3 regions of the Lysobacter sp. genome follow, and region 1 is predicted to be linked to each of the others. Evidence: riboswitches for the same ligand, from Rfam matches in the RefSeq annotation. Region 1 holds a riboswitch; each other region holds the start of a gene.
What was found. Region 1 has a riboswitch for cobalamin ahead of VFE83_RS17115 (ribonucleoside-diphosphate reductase subunit alpha). Riboswitches for the same ligand answer to the same signal wherever they lie in the genome.
Positions count from the first base shown of each region.

Region 1 (4,989 bases):
TAGCACAGCTGTTCGTACTTTCGAATTGAACCGCGGCGCACCTTCGCCATACCGCGGCGCATTCACGCAAGTGGTCTGAAATTCACACGGTAAAAGCAGACCACCCGGTGTCGCGAGGCGCGCGTGGGCGCCTCGCCACGGATCGCGCCGCGCGGGTCAGGCCGCGAGCAGGCGCGGCAGTTCTTCGGGCGTGGTAGCCAGATGCAGGGCACCGGCCTCGCGCAGTTCCGCCTCGCCGCCGAAGCCCCACAGCACGCCGACGTTGCGCATGCCGTGGTGGCGTGCGCCTTCGATGTCCATGCGGCGGTCGCCGATCATCCAGCATTCGTCGGCAGCGATACCGAAGCGCTGCAGCGCCTCTGCGATCAGCTGGTCCTTGTGGCTGATGCGGCCGTCCGGCGTGGCGCCGACCACGTCGACGAAACGATGGCCGAACGGCAGGTGCTCGACGATCTTGCGCGCATGCGGCTCGTTCTTCGCCGTGACCACCGCCAGGCGATGACCAGCGGCATGCAGCGATTCGATGGTCTCGCTGATGCCCGCGTAGATTTCATGCTCAGACCAGCCTTGCGCCTCGAAACGATCGCGGTAATGCAGCACGGCCTCCTCGACGCGCACCGGGTCGTTGAGCAGCGGGCCGAAGCTCGTCCGCAGCGCCGGGCCGATCCAGCGGCGCAGCTCGGATTCGGCCGGTACCGGCAGCCCCATCTTCACCAGCGCGTACTCGACGCAGCGCGTGATGCCGACCGCCGAATCGATCAGCGTCCCGTCCATGTCGAAGAAAAGCGTGGTCATGTGTGATCCCGTGTTGCGATCGGAACTCCCTCCCCTGCTTGCAGGGGAGGGTTGGGGAGGGGTTGCGAGCCGCATCGCGGCGGGTTCGGTGCAGTCGCGCGACACGTCCCTTCCGACGAGGGGCTGATCAGGCGCGCGCCTTCAACGCGGCCACTGCCGGCAGTTCCTTGCCTTCCAGGAACTCCAGGAACGCGCCGCCGCCGGTGGAGATGTACGAGACGTCGTTCCCGATGCCGTACTTGTCCACGGCCGCCAGTGTGTCGCCGCCGCCGGCGATGGAGAACGCCTTCGATTCGGCGATCGCGTGGGCAACGGTTTCGGTGCCGCGGCCGAAGGCGTCGAATTCGAACACGCCGACCGGGCCGTTCCACACCACCGTGCCCGCGTCTTCGATCATCAGCGCGTACTTCGACGCGGTCTCCGGGCCGATGTCCAGGATCATGTCGTCCTCGCCGACCTGGTCGACGCCCTTGATCGTCGCGGGTGCGTCCGCCGCGAACTTCGGCGCGACCACCACGTCCACCGGCAACGGGATGCTGGCGCCGCGTGCCTGCGCGTCGGCCATGATCTTCTTCGCGGTGTCGATGAGGTCGGTTTCGACCAGCGACTTGCCCACGCCATGACCCAGCGCGGCGATGAAGGTGTTGGCGATGCCGCCGCCGACGATCAGCTGGTCGACCTTGCCGACCAGCGAGGAGAGCAGCTCGAGCTTGGTCGAGACCTTGCTGCCGGCGACGATGGCCAGCAGCGGGCGCGCCGGGTTGTCGAGGGCCTTGGCCAGCGCGTCCAGCTCGGCCATCAGCAGCGGTCCGCCGCACGCGACCTTGGCATGCTTGATCGCACCGTGCGTGGAGGCCTGCGCGCGATGCGCGGTACCGAATGCGTCCATGACGTACACGTCGCACAACGCCGCGTACTTCTTCGACAGCGCCTCGTCGTCCTTGCCCTCGCCGACGTTCATGCGGCAGTTCTCCAGCAGCACCAGCTGGCCCGGCTTTACATCGACGCCATCCACCCAGTCCTTCACCAGCGGCACTTCGATGCCGAGCAGTTCGGACAGGCGCCTGGCCACCGGAGCCAGCGAGTCCTCCTGCGTCCAGGTGCCTTCCTTCGGCCGGCCCAGGTGCGAAGTCACCATCACCGCCGCGTCCTTCTCCAGCGCCAGCTTCATCGTTGGCAGGGCCGCGGTGATGCGCTGCTCGGAGGTGATGCGTCCGTCCTCGATGGGAACGTTGAGGTCTTCGCGGATCAGCACGCGCTTGCCGGCGAGGTCGAGGTCGGTCATGCGGACGATGGACATGGGCTTCACCTTTGAGCCTTCCATGACGGAAGGAAAAGCCCTCCTGCGAAGGGAGGGTCGGGAGGGGATGGGTTTTGCAGCGGGACGGCAGCGACTGCCGTATCGCCGCACATTGTCCCCGCCATTCACCATGGCCGCAAACGCAGTCCAGTCGGCGTCGGCGCAGTTATCCACAACATTTTGCGTTGACGGATGCCCATACCCCCACTATGTTGTGCCCGTCGGTGCCGCCCCACCGGGCGGATTAAAAGGGAAGCCGGTGCGGACACCTCGTGTTGCGAGGACGTCCAAGGCCGGCGCTGCCCCGCAGCGGTATGGGAAACGAAGGTGGTCATGGCACTGGGTGCACAGCCTGGGAAGCGGCCACCGGTAGGCGACGCCGGAACGCACCGGCGTCTCGTCCCGAGCCCGAAGACCTGCCGACAACCGCGCGTTGCACACCGCGCGGTGACCGGCCAGGGAGTCTTCGGAGGGAAGACGGTCGGTGTCGCATCGGTATCGGCGTGTCGTTGACGACTTCGCCGCTGCCGCGCCGTCCGTCTCGGGCTGCGCGACACCCCGTTCTCATGCTCCGGGCTTCCGCGCCCGCGTCGCCCTTCGAGGGAAGGGCGGCGACCGTGCGCCATGCACAGGAGCCAGACATGACCACCACCACCCCGACCTTGGACCGTAGGAGCCAGCTTGCTGGCGACCCGGACCATGACGATGCCTCTGTCGCCAGCAAACTGGCTCCTGCGGAGGTGCCGCCGGGCTTCGCACTGACCCCGCCCGCCGCCAACCTCACCATGACGGTGACCAAGCGCAGCGGCCGACGCGAGCCCGTCGACCTCAACAAGATCGTGCGCGCGGTGACGCGCAACTGCGAAGGTCTGTTCGCCGTCGATCCGATGCGCGTGGCCACGCGCACCATCTCCGGCCTGTACGACGGCGCGAGCACGCGCGAACTCGATGAACTGTCGATCCGCACCGCAGCGCTGCTCACCGCCGAGGAACCCGAGTACGGCCGCCTCGCCGCGCGCCTGCTCGCGGGTGTGATCGAGAAGGAAGTGGCGACGCTGGAGATCCACGCCTTCTCGCAGTCCGTGCAGCGCGGGCACGAACTGGGGCTGATCAACGACCGCCTGCTGTCGTTCGTGCAGGCCAACGCGCGCAAGCTCAACGACGCCATCGACCACACGCTCAACCAGCGCTTCGACTACTTCGGCCTGCGCACGCTGTACGACCGCTACCTGTTGCGCCACCCCACCGCGCGCACCGTGATCGAGACACCGCAGCAGTTCTTCCTGCGCATCGCCTGCGCTCTGAGCGAAGACGTCGGCGAAGCGTTGGCGCTGTACCGGCGCATGGCGCAGCTGGACTACATTCCGTCCTCGCCGACGCTGTTCAACTCCGGCACCACGCACGAGCAGCTCTCCAGCTGCTTCCTGCTCGATTCGCCCGAGGATTCGCTGGAAGGCATCTACAGGCGCTACATGGACGTGGCGAAGCTGAGCAAGTTCAGCGGCGGCATCGGGCTTTCATACACGCGCGTGCGTTCGCGTGGCTCGCTGATCCGCTCCACCAACGGTCTGAGCAACGGCATCGTGCCGTGGCTGAAGACGCTGGATGCGTCGGTGGCGGCGGTGAACCAGGGCGGCAAGCGCAAGGGCGCGGCCTGTGTGTACCTGGAGCCGTGGCATGCGGACGTGGAGGAATTCCTCGAACTGCGCGACAACACCGGCGATGAGGCGCGCCGCACGCATAACCTCAACCTGGCCAACTGGATTCCGGACGAATTCATGCGGCGCGTCGAGGCCGACGCGGAATGGTCGCTGTTCGATCCTGCCAGGGTGCCGCAGCTGACCGACCTGTGGGGCGAGGCATTCGAACGCGCGTATCGCGCGGCGGAAGCCGCCGGACTGGCGGTGAAGCAGGTGAAGGCACGCGACCTGTACGCGCGGATGATGCGCACGCTCGCGCAGACCGGAAACGGCTGGATGAACTTCAAGGACAAGTCCAACCGCGCCTGCAACCAGACGCTGCGCGACGGCAACGTCGTGCATCTGTCGAACCTGTGCACCGAGATCCTGGAGGTGACCTCGCAGGAGGAAACCGCGGTGTGCAACCTGGGATCGATCAACCTGTCGCATCACGTCGAACTTTTCGAAGAGGGCCCGGTGCATGGCGAAGCCGGACGCTTCGACTTCGACAAGCTCGCCGAGACGGTGCGACTTGCGGTGCGCCAGCTCGACCGCGTGATCGACCTCAACTACTACCCGATCGAAACCGCACGCCGCGCGAACCTGAAATGGCGGCCGGTCGGCCTGGGCGTGATGGGCCTGCAGGACGTGTTCTTCAAGCTGCGCCTGCCGTTCGACTCCGAGCCGGCGCGCAACCTCTCGAAGATGATCGCCGAAGCGATCTACTTCCACGCGTTGTCGGCTTCCAGCGAGCTGGCGATGGAGCGCGGCCGTCATCCCGGCTTCGAGGACACGCGCGCCGCACAGGGCGAGTTGCAGTTCGACGCTGGGGTGTCACACCGGAAGACAACGATCGCTGGGACGGCCTGCGTGCCCGGATCCGCGAGCATGGGCTGCGCAATTCACTGCTCATCGCGATCGCGCCGACGGCGACCATCGCGTCCATCGCCGGCTGCTACGAGTGCATCGAACCGCAGGTGTCGAACCTGTTCAAGCGCGAGACGTTGTCGGGCGACTTCCTGGTGGTCAACCGTTACCTTGTCGAGGAGCTCAAGACACTCGGCCTGTGGACGCCGGAACTGCGCGACCGCATCAAGATGGCGGAAGGATCGATCCACGGCATCGAGGAGGTTCCCGAATCGTTGCGCGCGATTTACCGCACCGCATGGGAACTGCCGATGCGTTCGCTCATCGACATGGCCGCCGACCGCGGCG
Region 1 covers NZ_DASRTS010000064.1:66,810-71,798, forward strand. Annotated here, with positions in the region: gene VFE83_RS17105 (HAD family hydrolase) at 157-795, opposite strand; gene VFE83_RS17110 (phosphoglycerate kinase) at 923-2,095, opposite strand; cobalamin riboswitch at 2,301-2,533, shown strand; partial or broken gene VFE83_RS17115 (ribonucleoside-diphosphate reductase subunit alpha) at 2,881-4,989, shown strand, end outside.

Region 2 (4,989 bases), on a different contig from region 1:
TTCGTTCCTGTTCCTGGGTCCCACGGGCGTGGGCAAGACCGAGCTGTGCAAGGCGCTGGCCGAGTTCCTGTTCGACTCGTCCGATGCGATGGTGCGCATCGACATGAGCGAGTTCATGGAGAAGCACTCGGTGAGCCGCCTGGTCGGCGCGCCTCCGGGCTATGTCGGCTACGAGGAAGGCGGATACCTGACCGAAGCCGTGCGCCGTCGTCCGTACAGCGTGATCCTGCTGGACGAGGTGGAGAAGGCGCATCCGGACGTGTTCAACATCCTGCTGCAGGTGCTGGACGACGGCCGCCTTACCGATGGCCAGGGCCGCACGGTGGACTTCCGCAACACGGTCATCGTGATGACGTCCAACCTCGGCTCGCACCAGATCCAGGAACTGTCGGGCGACGATTCACCGCAGGCCTACCTGCAGATGAAGGCGGCGGTGATGGGCGTGGTGCAGGCGCACTTCCGTCCGGAGTTCATCAACCGGCTCGACGACATCGTGGTGTTCCACCCGCTGGACAAGTCGCAGATCCGCCAGATCGCCCGCATCCAGATCGCAGGCCTGGAGAAGCGCATGGCCGAGCGTGGCCTGAAGCTCGACCTGTCCGACGATGCGCTTTCCCTGCTGGGCAACGTCGGCTTCGACCCGGTGTACGGCGCACGTCCGCTCAAGCGTGCGATCCAGCAGCAACTGGAAAACCCGCTCGCCTCGAAGATCCTGTCGGGCGAATTCGTCAACGGCGACACGGTGCGCGTGGACGCGGAAGGCGGGCAACTGGTGTTCCGCAAGTCCTGATGCGCGTTGAGTTGCATGGATTATGGAAAGGCCCGCCTGATGGCGGGCTTTTTCATTGGGAAGATGGGCTTCCGCCTGCGCGCTCGTCGCGCGTGGAAGGTGCCGGAAGATCTCGATGCACATCCGTCGACGATGGCATGTGCACCGGCGATTCCAACGCCCAACCCCTCTCCCTGACCGCCTGCGGTGGTCTGTCCCTCTCCCGCAAGGGGAGAGGAGGGATTCGTCAACGGCTCACGCGGGCACAGCGCACGTTCGCGTCTTCGCTGCCTCTGTCTCAACCAGAGCGCGGTGTTCCTTCTCCCCTCGTGGGAGAAGGTGCCCGAAGGGCGGAAGAGGGGGTACGCGCAACGCGCGCGTGACACGAACCCCGCAGGCGACACAAGCGCCGACGTCATTCCCGCAGCGCACCGCTCATGGCCGATCGCCATATCGCGTCGTCGTGCGCGCCGGCGCACTGCTGCTAGACTTCGCCTGCCCATGGTGACCGCCGGCTCGTCCGGCGGTTGAAACGGGAATCCGGTGCGCCCTTCGTGCATGCACGCGCGGCAATTCCGGAGCTGCCCCCGCAACGGTAGGCGAGACAAGGTCCGCACGCAGCCACTGTGCTCACGCATGGGAAGGCGCGGACCGGAAGAAGGTCGAGACGGCCGACTTCGCTCGCGAGCCCGGAGACCGGCCCTGGTGCGACGTGACATGCGGTGGGCGATGTCATGCGGCCATGGTCCTGCCGTGCGCCGTCATCACTCCCTCCTTCCGCCTGTCCTCCAACAACGATCCCGCGCGGGCAGGCGCGGCCAAGGAGTGTGTTCGTGCATCCGCAATTCCGGTTGTTCCGTCGCCGCGCGCTGGCGGCGTCGCTGTCGTCTTCCGTACTGCTGCTTTCGCTCTCCGCCGCAACGCCGGCCTTCGCCGACGCGGCAGCTACCGACCTGGACCAGGTCGTCGTCACCGCCGCGCGCACCGTGCAGACGCAGGACCAGACGCTCGCCGCGATCACCGTCATCGACCGTGCCGAAATCGAGCGCCTGCAGCCGGCCTCCGTCGCCGGCCTGCTGAGCGGGCGCGCGGGCATCTCGCTGGCCAACAACGGCGGGCCGGGCAAGGCGACGTCGGTGTTCCTGCGCGGCACCGAATCCGACCACGTGCTGGTGCTAGTGGACGGCATCAAGCTCGGTTCCGCCACCAGCGGCGGCGCATCGCTGCAGGACATCCCGGCTGAACAGGTCGAGCGCATCGAGATCGTGCGCGGCCCGTTCTCCAGCCTGTACGGCTCCGAAGCCATCGGCGGCGTCATCCAGATCTTCACGCGCAAGCCGCATGGTGCGTTTTCTCCCAACGCCAGCATCGGCGTGGGCAGCCAGAACACGCAGCGCGTATCGGCGGGCATCGGCGGTCGCGGGTCCGATGCGCAACGCGGTGGCTGGTACGCCATCAACGCCGCGCACCAGGACACCGACGGCATCAACGCCTATCGCGGCACGCGCAACTTCGATCCCGACCGGGACGGCTACCGCAACACGTCGCTGACGCTGCAGGGCGGCTATCGCTTCAGCGAGCAGTGGGACGCGGACCTGCGCGCGTTCCGCGCCGAGGGCCGCAACGAGTACGACGGCAGCGCGAACGACGTGGCCGACATCGTGCAGCAGGTGGTCGGCGGTCGTGTGCGCTATGCGCCGACAAACCGCGTGAAATTCACTGCCGGCGCCGGCACCAGCGCCGACCTCAGCGACAACTACCTGCGCGGCGTGTATTCGTCCACGTTCGACACCCGGCGCGAAGTCGCCTCGCTGCAGGCCGACCTGGGCATTGGGCCGGGGCTGCTGACGCTCGGCTTCGACTGGCTGCACGACGAGGTCGACAGCAACACCGATTACGAACGCGACCGCCGCATCAACCGCGGTGCCTTCGGCCAATGGCAGCAGGATTTCGGTGCGCAGTCGCTGCAGGCCAGCGTGCGCCGCGACGACGACAGCCAGTTCGGCGGCCAGACCACCGGCAGCGTGCTGTGGGGCTGGAACTTCACGGATGCCCTGCGGCTGAGTGCCAGCTACGGCACCGCGTTCAAGGCGCCGACCTTCAACGAACTGTACTTCCCGGGCTACGGCAATCCCGCGCTCGGTCCGGAGACCTCGCGCAGCGTCGAGCTGGGACTGCGTGGCGAGCACGGCTGGGGCACGTGGTCGGTCAACGCGTTCGACACGGAGATCGACGACATGATCGCCTTCGATTCGAGCCTGGGCGATTTCGGCGCGCCCAACAACATCGACCGTGCGCGCATCCAAGGCGTGGAGGCGGTCGTCGGCACGGAACTGGCCGGCTGGGACCTGCGCACCAGCCTGACGTGGCTGGATCCGCGCAACGACGGCGACAACGCCAACCACGACAACGTGCTGCCGCGCCGTGCCAGGCGCAGCGGACGCGTCGATGCCGACCGTCGCTTCGGGCGTTTCAGCGTCGGCGCCAGCGTCACCGGTGCGGGCGAGCGCTACGACAACCTGACCAACACCACGCGTCTGGCCGGTTACGGGCTGGCCGACCTGCGTGCCGGCTTCGCCTTCAGCGACGCATGGAGCGTGCAGGCCTCGGTCGACAACGTGTTCGACAAGCGCTACGAGACCGCCGCGCTTTACAACCAGCCGGGCCGCACCTGGCTGGTGACCTTGCGTTACCAACCCGTCGTCCGCTGAGCGGACGCTTCCCACCACGAGGTCGCCGATGAAAACCCTGTCCCGAAACGCCAGCCTGGGTCTGTTCGCCGCGTTCGCCGCGCTGATGGTCGCCACCCGCTCCCACCACTTCGGCACGGTGCTGCACCTGCCCGATGCGTCGATGGCGCTGTTCTTCCTCGGTGGCCTGTACCTGCGCAGGCACTGGCAGTTCGCCGGTTTCCTGGTGCTGGCGGTGGTCGTCGACTGGGTGTCGATTGAGATTGCCGGTGTCAGCGATTTCTGTGTGACGTCGGCGTACTCGTTCCTGCTGCCGGCATATGCGGTGCTGTGGTACGGCGGACGCTGGTACTCGACGCGCATGCGGGCCGCATGGCAGCCGATGCTGGGTGCGTTCGCGGTGGCGATGGCCTGCGCGACGCTGTCGTTCGCCATTTCCAACGGCGCGTTCTACTGGCTGGGCGGACGTTATGAGAACCCGCATTTCGCCGAGTACGTCGCGCGCGCCTGGCAATGGGGACCGCTGTTCGTGCGCACCACCATGACCTATGTCGCCGCCGCACTGGCGATGCACGCGCTCGCCGCGTGGTCGCTGCGCGGTCGCCTGTCCGCTGCCGTCCGCTGAAGGAGCACGCACATGAGCCTGACCCGAATCGACGCTTCAACGCCGGCGCTGCCGCTGGCTTCCGCGCGCATGCAGGTGCTCGTCGGCACCGCGCTTGCCGCGCTGATGATCTGCACGCGCGGCCAGCATTTCGCCAGCGTCGATGCGCTGCCCAGCGCTTCGTGGGCGGTGTTCTTCCTGGCCGGTGCGCTGCTGCGCCCGATGTGGGCCTTGCCGCTGTTCTTCGTGCTGTCGTCGCTGCTGGACTTCGCCAGCCTGGCCAGCGGCACGATCACCGACTGGTGCCTGTCGCCCGCGTACTGGGCGCTGGCGCTGGCGTACGCCACGCTGTGGCTGGGCGGCCACATGTATCGCGGACTGCACCGCGATGCATGGTCGACCGTGCCGCGCCTCGCGCTGGTGCTGCTGGTGACGGCATCGGTCGCCTACCTGCTGTCGAAGGGTGGCTTCTGGTTCTTCTCGGGCCGGTATGCCGAGCCGACGCTGTCGGGCTTCATCGCGCGGATTCCGCACTACTACCCGCGCGCGCTGGGCACGCTGGCCGGTTACGTCGGCGTGGCGTTCGTGCTGCGCTCCGCCTGGCTGGGCATGGCGGCGCGCGTGAACGCGCGGCGGAGCGTGCCGGCATGAGCCGCGGCAGCGAGCGTCGCGGACTCAGCGAGGACGAGCATTACCGCGAGCGCGCGCAGCGCAAGAAGGAGCTGGTCGAGCGCCGCATCGCACGTGCGACCATCGACCGCGGCGTGGTCGTGGTGAACACCGGCAACGGCAAGGGCAAGAGCTCGTCGGGTTTCGGCATGCTCGCGCGCTCGCTGGGCCATGGATTCCGCTGCGGCGTGGTGCAGTTCATCAAGGGCAGTTTCTCCACCGGTGAGGAGGCGTTCTTTCGCCGCTTCGACGATCTG
Region 2 covers NZ_DASRTS010000012.1:55,112-60,100, reverse strand. Annotated here, with positions in the region: partial or broken gene clpB (ATP-dependent chaperone ClpB) at 1-790, shown strand, start outside; cobalamin riboswitch at 1,255-1,488, shown strand; gene btuB (TonB-dependent vitamin B12 receptor) at 1,621-3,480, shown strand; gene VFE83_RS02280 (hypothetical protein) at 3,509-4,084, shown strand; gene VFE83_RS02275 (hypothetical protein) at 4,154-4,714, shown strand; gene cobO (cob(I)yrinic acid a,c-diamide adenosyltransferase) at 4,711-4,989, shown strand, end outside.
Region 2: it holds a riboswitch for cobalamin, as region 1 does, so the genes downstream of both, btuB (TonB-dependent vitamin B12 receptor) here and VFE83_RS17115 (ribonucleoside-diphosphate reductase subunit alpha) in region 1, are expected to answer to the same signal.

Region 3 (4,989 bases), on a different contig from region 1:
CGGCGGTGTCGTGGGGATGATCGGCGGCCTGGGCGGCTTCGTGCTGCCGATCGCCTTCGGCTTCCTCAATGACGTACTGGGGATCTGGACCGGCTGCTTCATGTTGCTGTTCGTGCTGGTGGCCGTCTCGCTCGCATGGATGCATGTGTCGATCCGCCGGATGGAGCGCGAGCGCTTTCCGCAGATCCGCGACCAGACCGACTTGCCGGAGATCGTCGGCGCCGCCGAGCACCGCAGAGCGGGCTGACACCTCACCACAGGTTCCCGGGACGCGGGCCACTGTGCCCGCGATGCCTGCATTCAACTCTTCTACCCACCTGGAAGTACACATGAAAGCGAATCACCTCCCCCCCGGCGCCAGCGCCCTGCTGGCGCTGCTCGCGCTGCCCTGGTCCGCGCCAGCGGCGGACCGGCCGTCGGACCTCTTCGAGAGCGGCAAGCCGATCCTCGACCTGCGATACCGGTTCGAACAGGTCGATCAGGACAACGCCTTGCGTGACGCAAGGGCGAATACGCTGCGAGCCCGCGTGGGCTATCAGACCGGGGCATGGAATGGCTTTTCCGGGCTGGTCGAGTTCGATGCGGTGAGCCACCTCGATGGCGATCACTTCAACGACACGCGCAATGGGCAGACCGGCTACTCGGCCGTGCCCGACCCGAAAGGCAGTGAGGTCAATCAGGTCCTGATCCGCTATGACGCCGAACAGGGAAGCGTGGTCGCCGGGCGGCAGCGCATCAACCTGGACAACCAGCGCTTCGTGGGTGGTGTCGCGTGGCGGCAGAACGAGCAGACCTTCGATGCGGCGCTGGTGCAGTTCAGGCCCATCAATGCACTGACCTTCACCTATGCCTACGTCGACCAGGTGAACACCGTCTTCGGGCCCGACAACGGCCCTTACGCCGCGGCCACCAACCCCGCGAACATCGAAGGGCACAGCCATCTGCTGAACCTGCAGTACCGGCTAATGCCCGAACTCGTCGCGACGGCCTACCAGTACCGGCTCGGGCTGGACAACATCGCGGTCGCGGTGGGTGCTCCGCTCGGCACCTTGTCGAGCACGACCACGGGCCTGCGGCTCAATGGCGACATCGATGCCTTCAGCTATGCGCTGGAGTACGCGCAGCAGAAGGACTACGACCACAACCCGTGGCGGCTGGACAGCGAGTACCTGTTCGCGGAGGCGGGTTACAAGGTGAAGGGCGTGCAGCTCAAGGGTGGCTTCGAGTCACTGGGCGCGGGCGAGGGTAGCGGCAATCGTGCGTTCCAGACACCGCTGGCCACCAAGCACGTCTTCAACGGCTGGGCCGACGTGTTCCTGACCACGCCCGCGGACGGACTGGAAGACGTCTATGTCGGGGCGAGTGCGCCGCTGGCCGGCGGAACCGTGCAGCTGTGGTATCACGACTTCCGCAGCGAGCGCGGCAGCGTCGACTTCGGCAACGAGTTCGACGTCTCCTACTCGCGCGCGTTGTTCAGCCTGAAGGGCCTGACCGGATTGCTGAAGTACGCCCGGTACGCATCGGATGACCGCTCACGCACCGTCGATACCGACAAGCTCTGGGGCGCAGGTGCAGTACACGTACTAGTGCTTCGGGATCGAATGATCGCCGATAGCGGTACGTGAAAGCAGAAGCCCCTCCGTCTGCAGGGGCTTCTTCGTCGAGAGCCTACCTGCGCTTACTGTGCCGGCGCGTAGCGCAGCGTCAGGTACCACTCGCGACCGGGCTGGTTGTAGTAGCCCACCGTTTCGTACTCGCGGTCGAAGGCATTGGCCAGACGGGCCTGCAGGGTCAGCGATTGCGTGAAGGCGTACTCCGCACGCAGGTCGAGGGTGCCGTACCCGCCGAGGCGACGCGTGTTGGCGACGTCGTCGTAGCGCGGGCCTTCGCCGACCGCGGTGATGCCGAACCGGAACGCGCCGAACGAACGGTCGACGTCGAGGCGTGCGCTGTTGCGCGCGCGGCGCGCCAGCTCATTGCCGCGGTAGTCGCCGCTGCGGTTATCGGTGTCGAGATAGCTGATGGCGCCGGACAGGTCGAAGCCCGCGAAGCTCGCGTCCGCGCCCAGCTCCACGCCACGCATGCGGGCGCTTTCGACGTTGTTGGGCCGGTTCTGGCTGGCATCGAAGGCGATCAGGTCGTCGACCTCCGTACTGAACGCATCGGCACGCAAGGTCAGGGCGTCGCCCTGCCACGCCAGGCCAAGCTCCCAGGTGTCCGATTCCTCGGGAGCGAGGTTCGGGTTGCTGAAGAACGGGAAATACAACTCGTTGAACGTCGGTGCCTTGAACGCGGTGCCGTAGCCGGCGGTGACGCGCCAAGCGTCGGCGAAGTTGAGGCCCCATGCCGCGCTGCCGGTGGTATGGCCGCCGAACTGCTCGTTGTCGTCGCGACGGACGCTGGCTTCCAGCGACTGCGCGCCGAAACGCGCCTGGTACTGCACGAAGGCCGCCTTGTTGTCGCGCTCGGTCTCGTCGTACTGCGTGGTCGCCTCGACGCGGTCGCGCAGCCAGTCCAGGCCCACGCTGATCAACTGGTCGCCGGCGATGCCGAAGTCGCCCTGCAGCGTGGCGCTGTCGCGGTCGGTGCTGAAGAAATCGACGAACGTGTCGTCGAGGAAGTTGTCGGAGGAGTCGACGTTGCGGCCCGCGGTGAGGTGCAGGTCGACGTGCTCGCTCGGACGCCAGCGCAGCTTGCCGCCAATGACCTGCTGCACGGTCTCGGAACGGTTCGTGAAATCGCCGTCGAACTCGTTGTCGCCCTCGTTGCGCAGGGCGTGACCTTCGAGCGTCCATTGTTCGTTGAAGGCGACACCACCGCGCAGCGACAGCGCGTCCTTCTCGTAGCCGTCGCGGTCGGGCTGCGAACCCGGTGCGATGAAGCAGCCGGCGCCTTCGAACGTGATCGGATCGAAATAGCCGTTGCAGGAGTTGATGCCGTCGGTCCGGGTGTGCTGGAAGTCCGCGCCGAACCACGCGCGCTCGCTCGCACCGCCAAAGCCCATGCCATAGCCGAGACTGTCGTTGCTGCCGACGTCGAAGCGTACGCGCGGCACGAACGCGCCGCGATCGCGCCGGGTGAACACCTGGATGACGCCGCCGATCGCGTCGCTTCCGTACAGGCTGGCGCGCGGGCCGCGCACGATCTCCACGCGTTCGATCATCTCGATCGGCAGGTCCTGGAACGAAGCCAGTCCGGACGTGGACGAACCGATGCGGATGCCGTCCACCAGCACCAGCACGTGGTCGGATTCGGCGCCGCGCAGGAACAGCGTGGTCAGCTTGCCCTGGCCGCCCTGGCTGGTCATCGAGATGCCGGCGCGGCCACGCAGCAGGTCGGGGAGCGAACGCGCCTGGCTGCGGCGGATCTGTTCGGCGTCGATGACTTCCACCGGCGCCAACGCATCGTTGACGCTGATCGCGGTGCGGTTGGACGTGACGACGACCTGGTCGAGATCGGTCGCATCGCCCGCGGACTGGGCCAAGGCGACAACCGGCAGGAAAAGGGCGCTCGCGCAGGCGGCGGTGAAGGTGAGGCGGCGGATCGGCATCAATGGTCTCCATCGCGCGGCAAGCCGTCCCCGGATCGCCGCGGTGCATGCGGGAGGCTGCGAGGAAGAGTGGGCTGCGGGCCGATGCAAGGATCGCGAAGGCGACGCCGCCGCGACGCCCTCCGCATCGCAACCAGTGGCGGGTCGAATGACCCTGCTGGCAGGCCGGTCTCCGGACTCGCGAGTGGAGGCATGCTCCGGTCGCGGCGCCTTCCCATGCACATGCACAGTGGCCTGTACCGCGACCTGCTCGCTTACCGTTGCGGGGGCAGTGCCGGAATGGTCGCGCGATGCGGGACGTCACCGGCTTCCCGTTTCAACCCGACGGCCGGAGCCGGCGGATCACCTGAAAGCGCGCGCAGTCTACGCGATCGCCGGCGCGTGGGCTAAGCGTTCGTGAGTGGATGAAGTGCCGGAGCGCTCAGTCGCGCTCGCCTGGCTCGTCGAACAGCGTTGGCATGGCCATCGACGAGTCTTCGCTCATCTGGGTCGTGGTGACCGGCGCCGCAGCGGGCTTGTAGCGCGGTGGCGGCAACTGCGCGATGGCGGCGTCGGCAGCGATGATCAGTTCGCTGCGACGGGTGTCGGGGATCTCCTGCCAGTGGCAGTCCTGCAGGGCGCCCTCGATGGCGTAGAGCAGGTTGAGCGTGGGCTTGAAGCCGGCGCGCTTGACGCGCATGAAGGCCTCGACCGTGCCCACCGCGGCCAGGTCCTCGCGCGTGCGCAGGCCGACCTGGCGCAGCCAGGCCGCGGATTTCGGACCGATGTTGCGCAGCTTGTCGGTGCTGGTCATTCCAGTGACTCCACGAAGACGCGCGCGATCGCTTCGAGCCCGGCCTGGTCGTCGGCATCGAAGCGGTCGAACTGCGGGCTGTCCAGGTCGAACACGCCGACCAGGTCGCCATTGCCCGCCACCAGCGGTACGACCAGCTCGGAATTGGAGGCCGAATCGCAGGCGATGTGGCCGGGGAATTCGTGCACGTCGCGGATGCGCTGCGTCTGCCGGCTCGACGCTGCCGCACCGCACACGCCCTTGTCCAGCGGGATGCGCACGCAAGCGGGCAGGCCCTGGAAGGGGCCGACGACCAGCTCGGTGCCGTCGAAGAAATAGAAACCGGCCCAGTTGAGGCCCGGCAGCGCGTGGTAGACCAGGGCCGACAGGTTGGCCGCATTGGCGATGCGGTCGCGCTCGCCATGGACGAGCGCGCGCGCCTGCGCGAGCAGCTGTTCGTACTGTTCCGGCTTGGTGCCGCTTAGACTTTCGCTGGTGAACATGAGCGCCTCTTTCCCGCAGTCTAACAGTGCGCACGCGGCGCCCGGAGGCGGCCCGTGAGCCGTGGCTGGTTCGTGACCGGCACCGACACCGGCATCGGCAAGTCGGTCGCCAGCGCCACGCTTGTGCACGCATTACGCAATCGCGGGCTGCGTGCGGTCGGCAT
Region 3 covers NZ_DASRTS010000007.1:61,328-66,316, forward strand. Annotated here, with positions in the region: gene VFE83_RS01205 (nitrate/nitrite transporter) at 1-247, shown strand, start outside; gene VFE83_RS01210 (alginate export family protein) at 330-1,625, shown strand; gene btuB (TonB-dependent vitamin B12 receptor) at 1,679-3,550, opposite strand; cobalamin riboswitch at 3,697-3,915, opposite strand; gene VFE83_RS01220 (TfoX/Sxy family protein) at 3,972-4,343, opposite strand; gene VFE83_RS01225 (GAF domain-containing protein) at 4,340-4,825, opposite strand; gene bioD (dethiobiotin synthase) at 4,880-4,989, shown strand, end outside.
Region 3: it holds a riboswitch for cobalamin, as region 1 does, so the genes downstream of both, btuB (TonB-dependent vitamin B12 receptor) here and VFE83_RS17115 (ribonucleoside-diphosphate reductase subunit alpha) in region 1, are expected to answer to the same signal.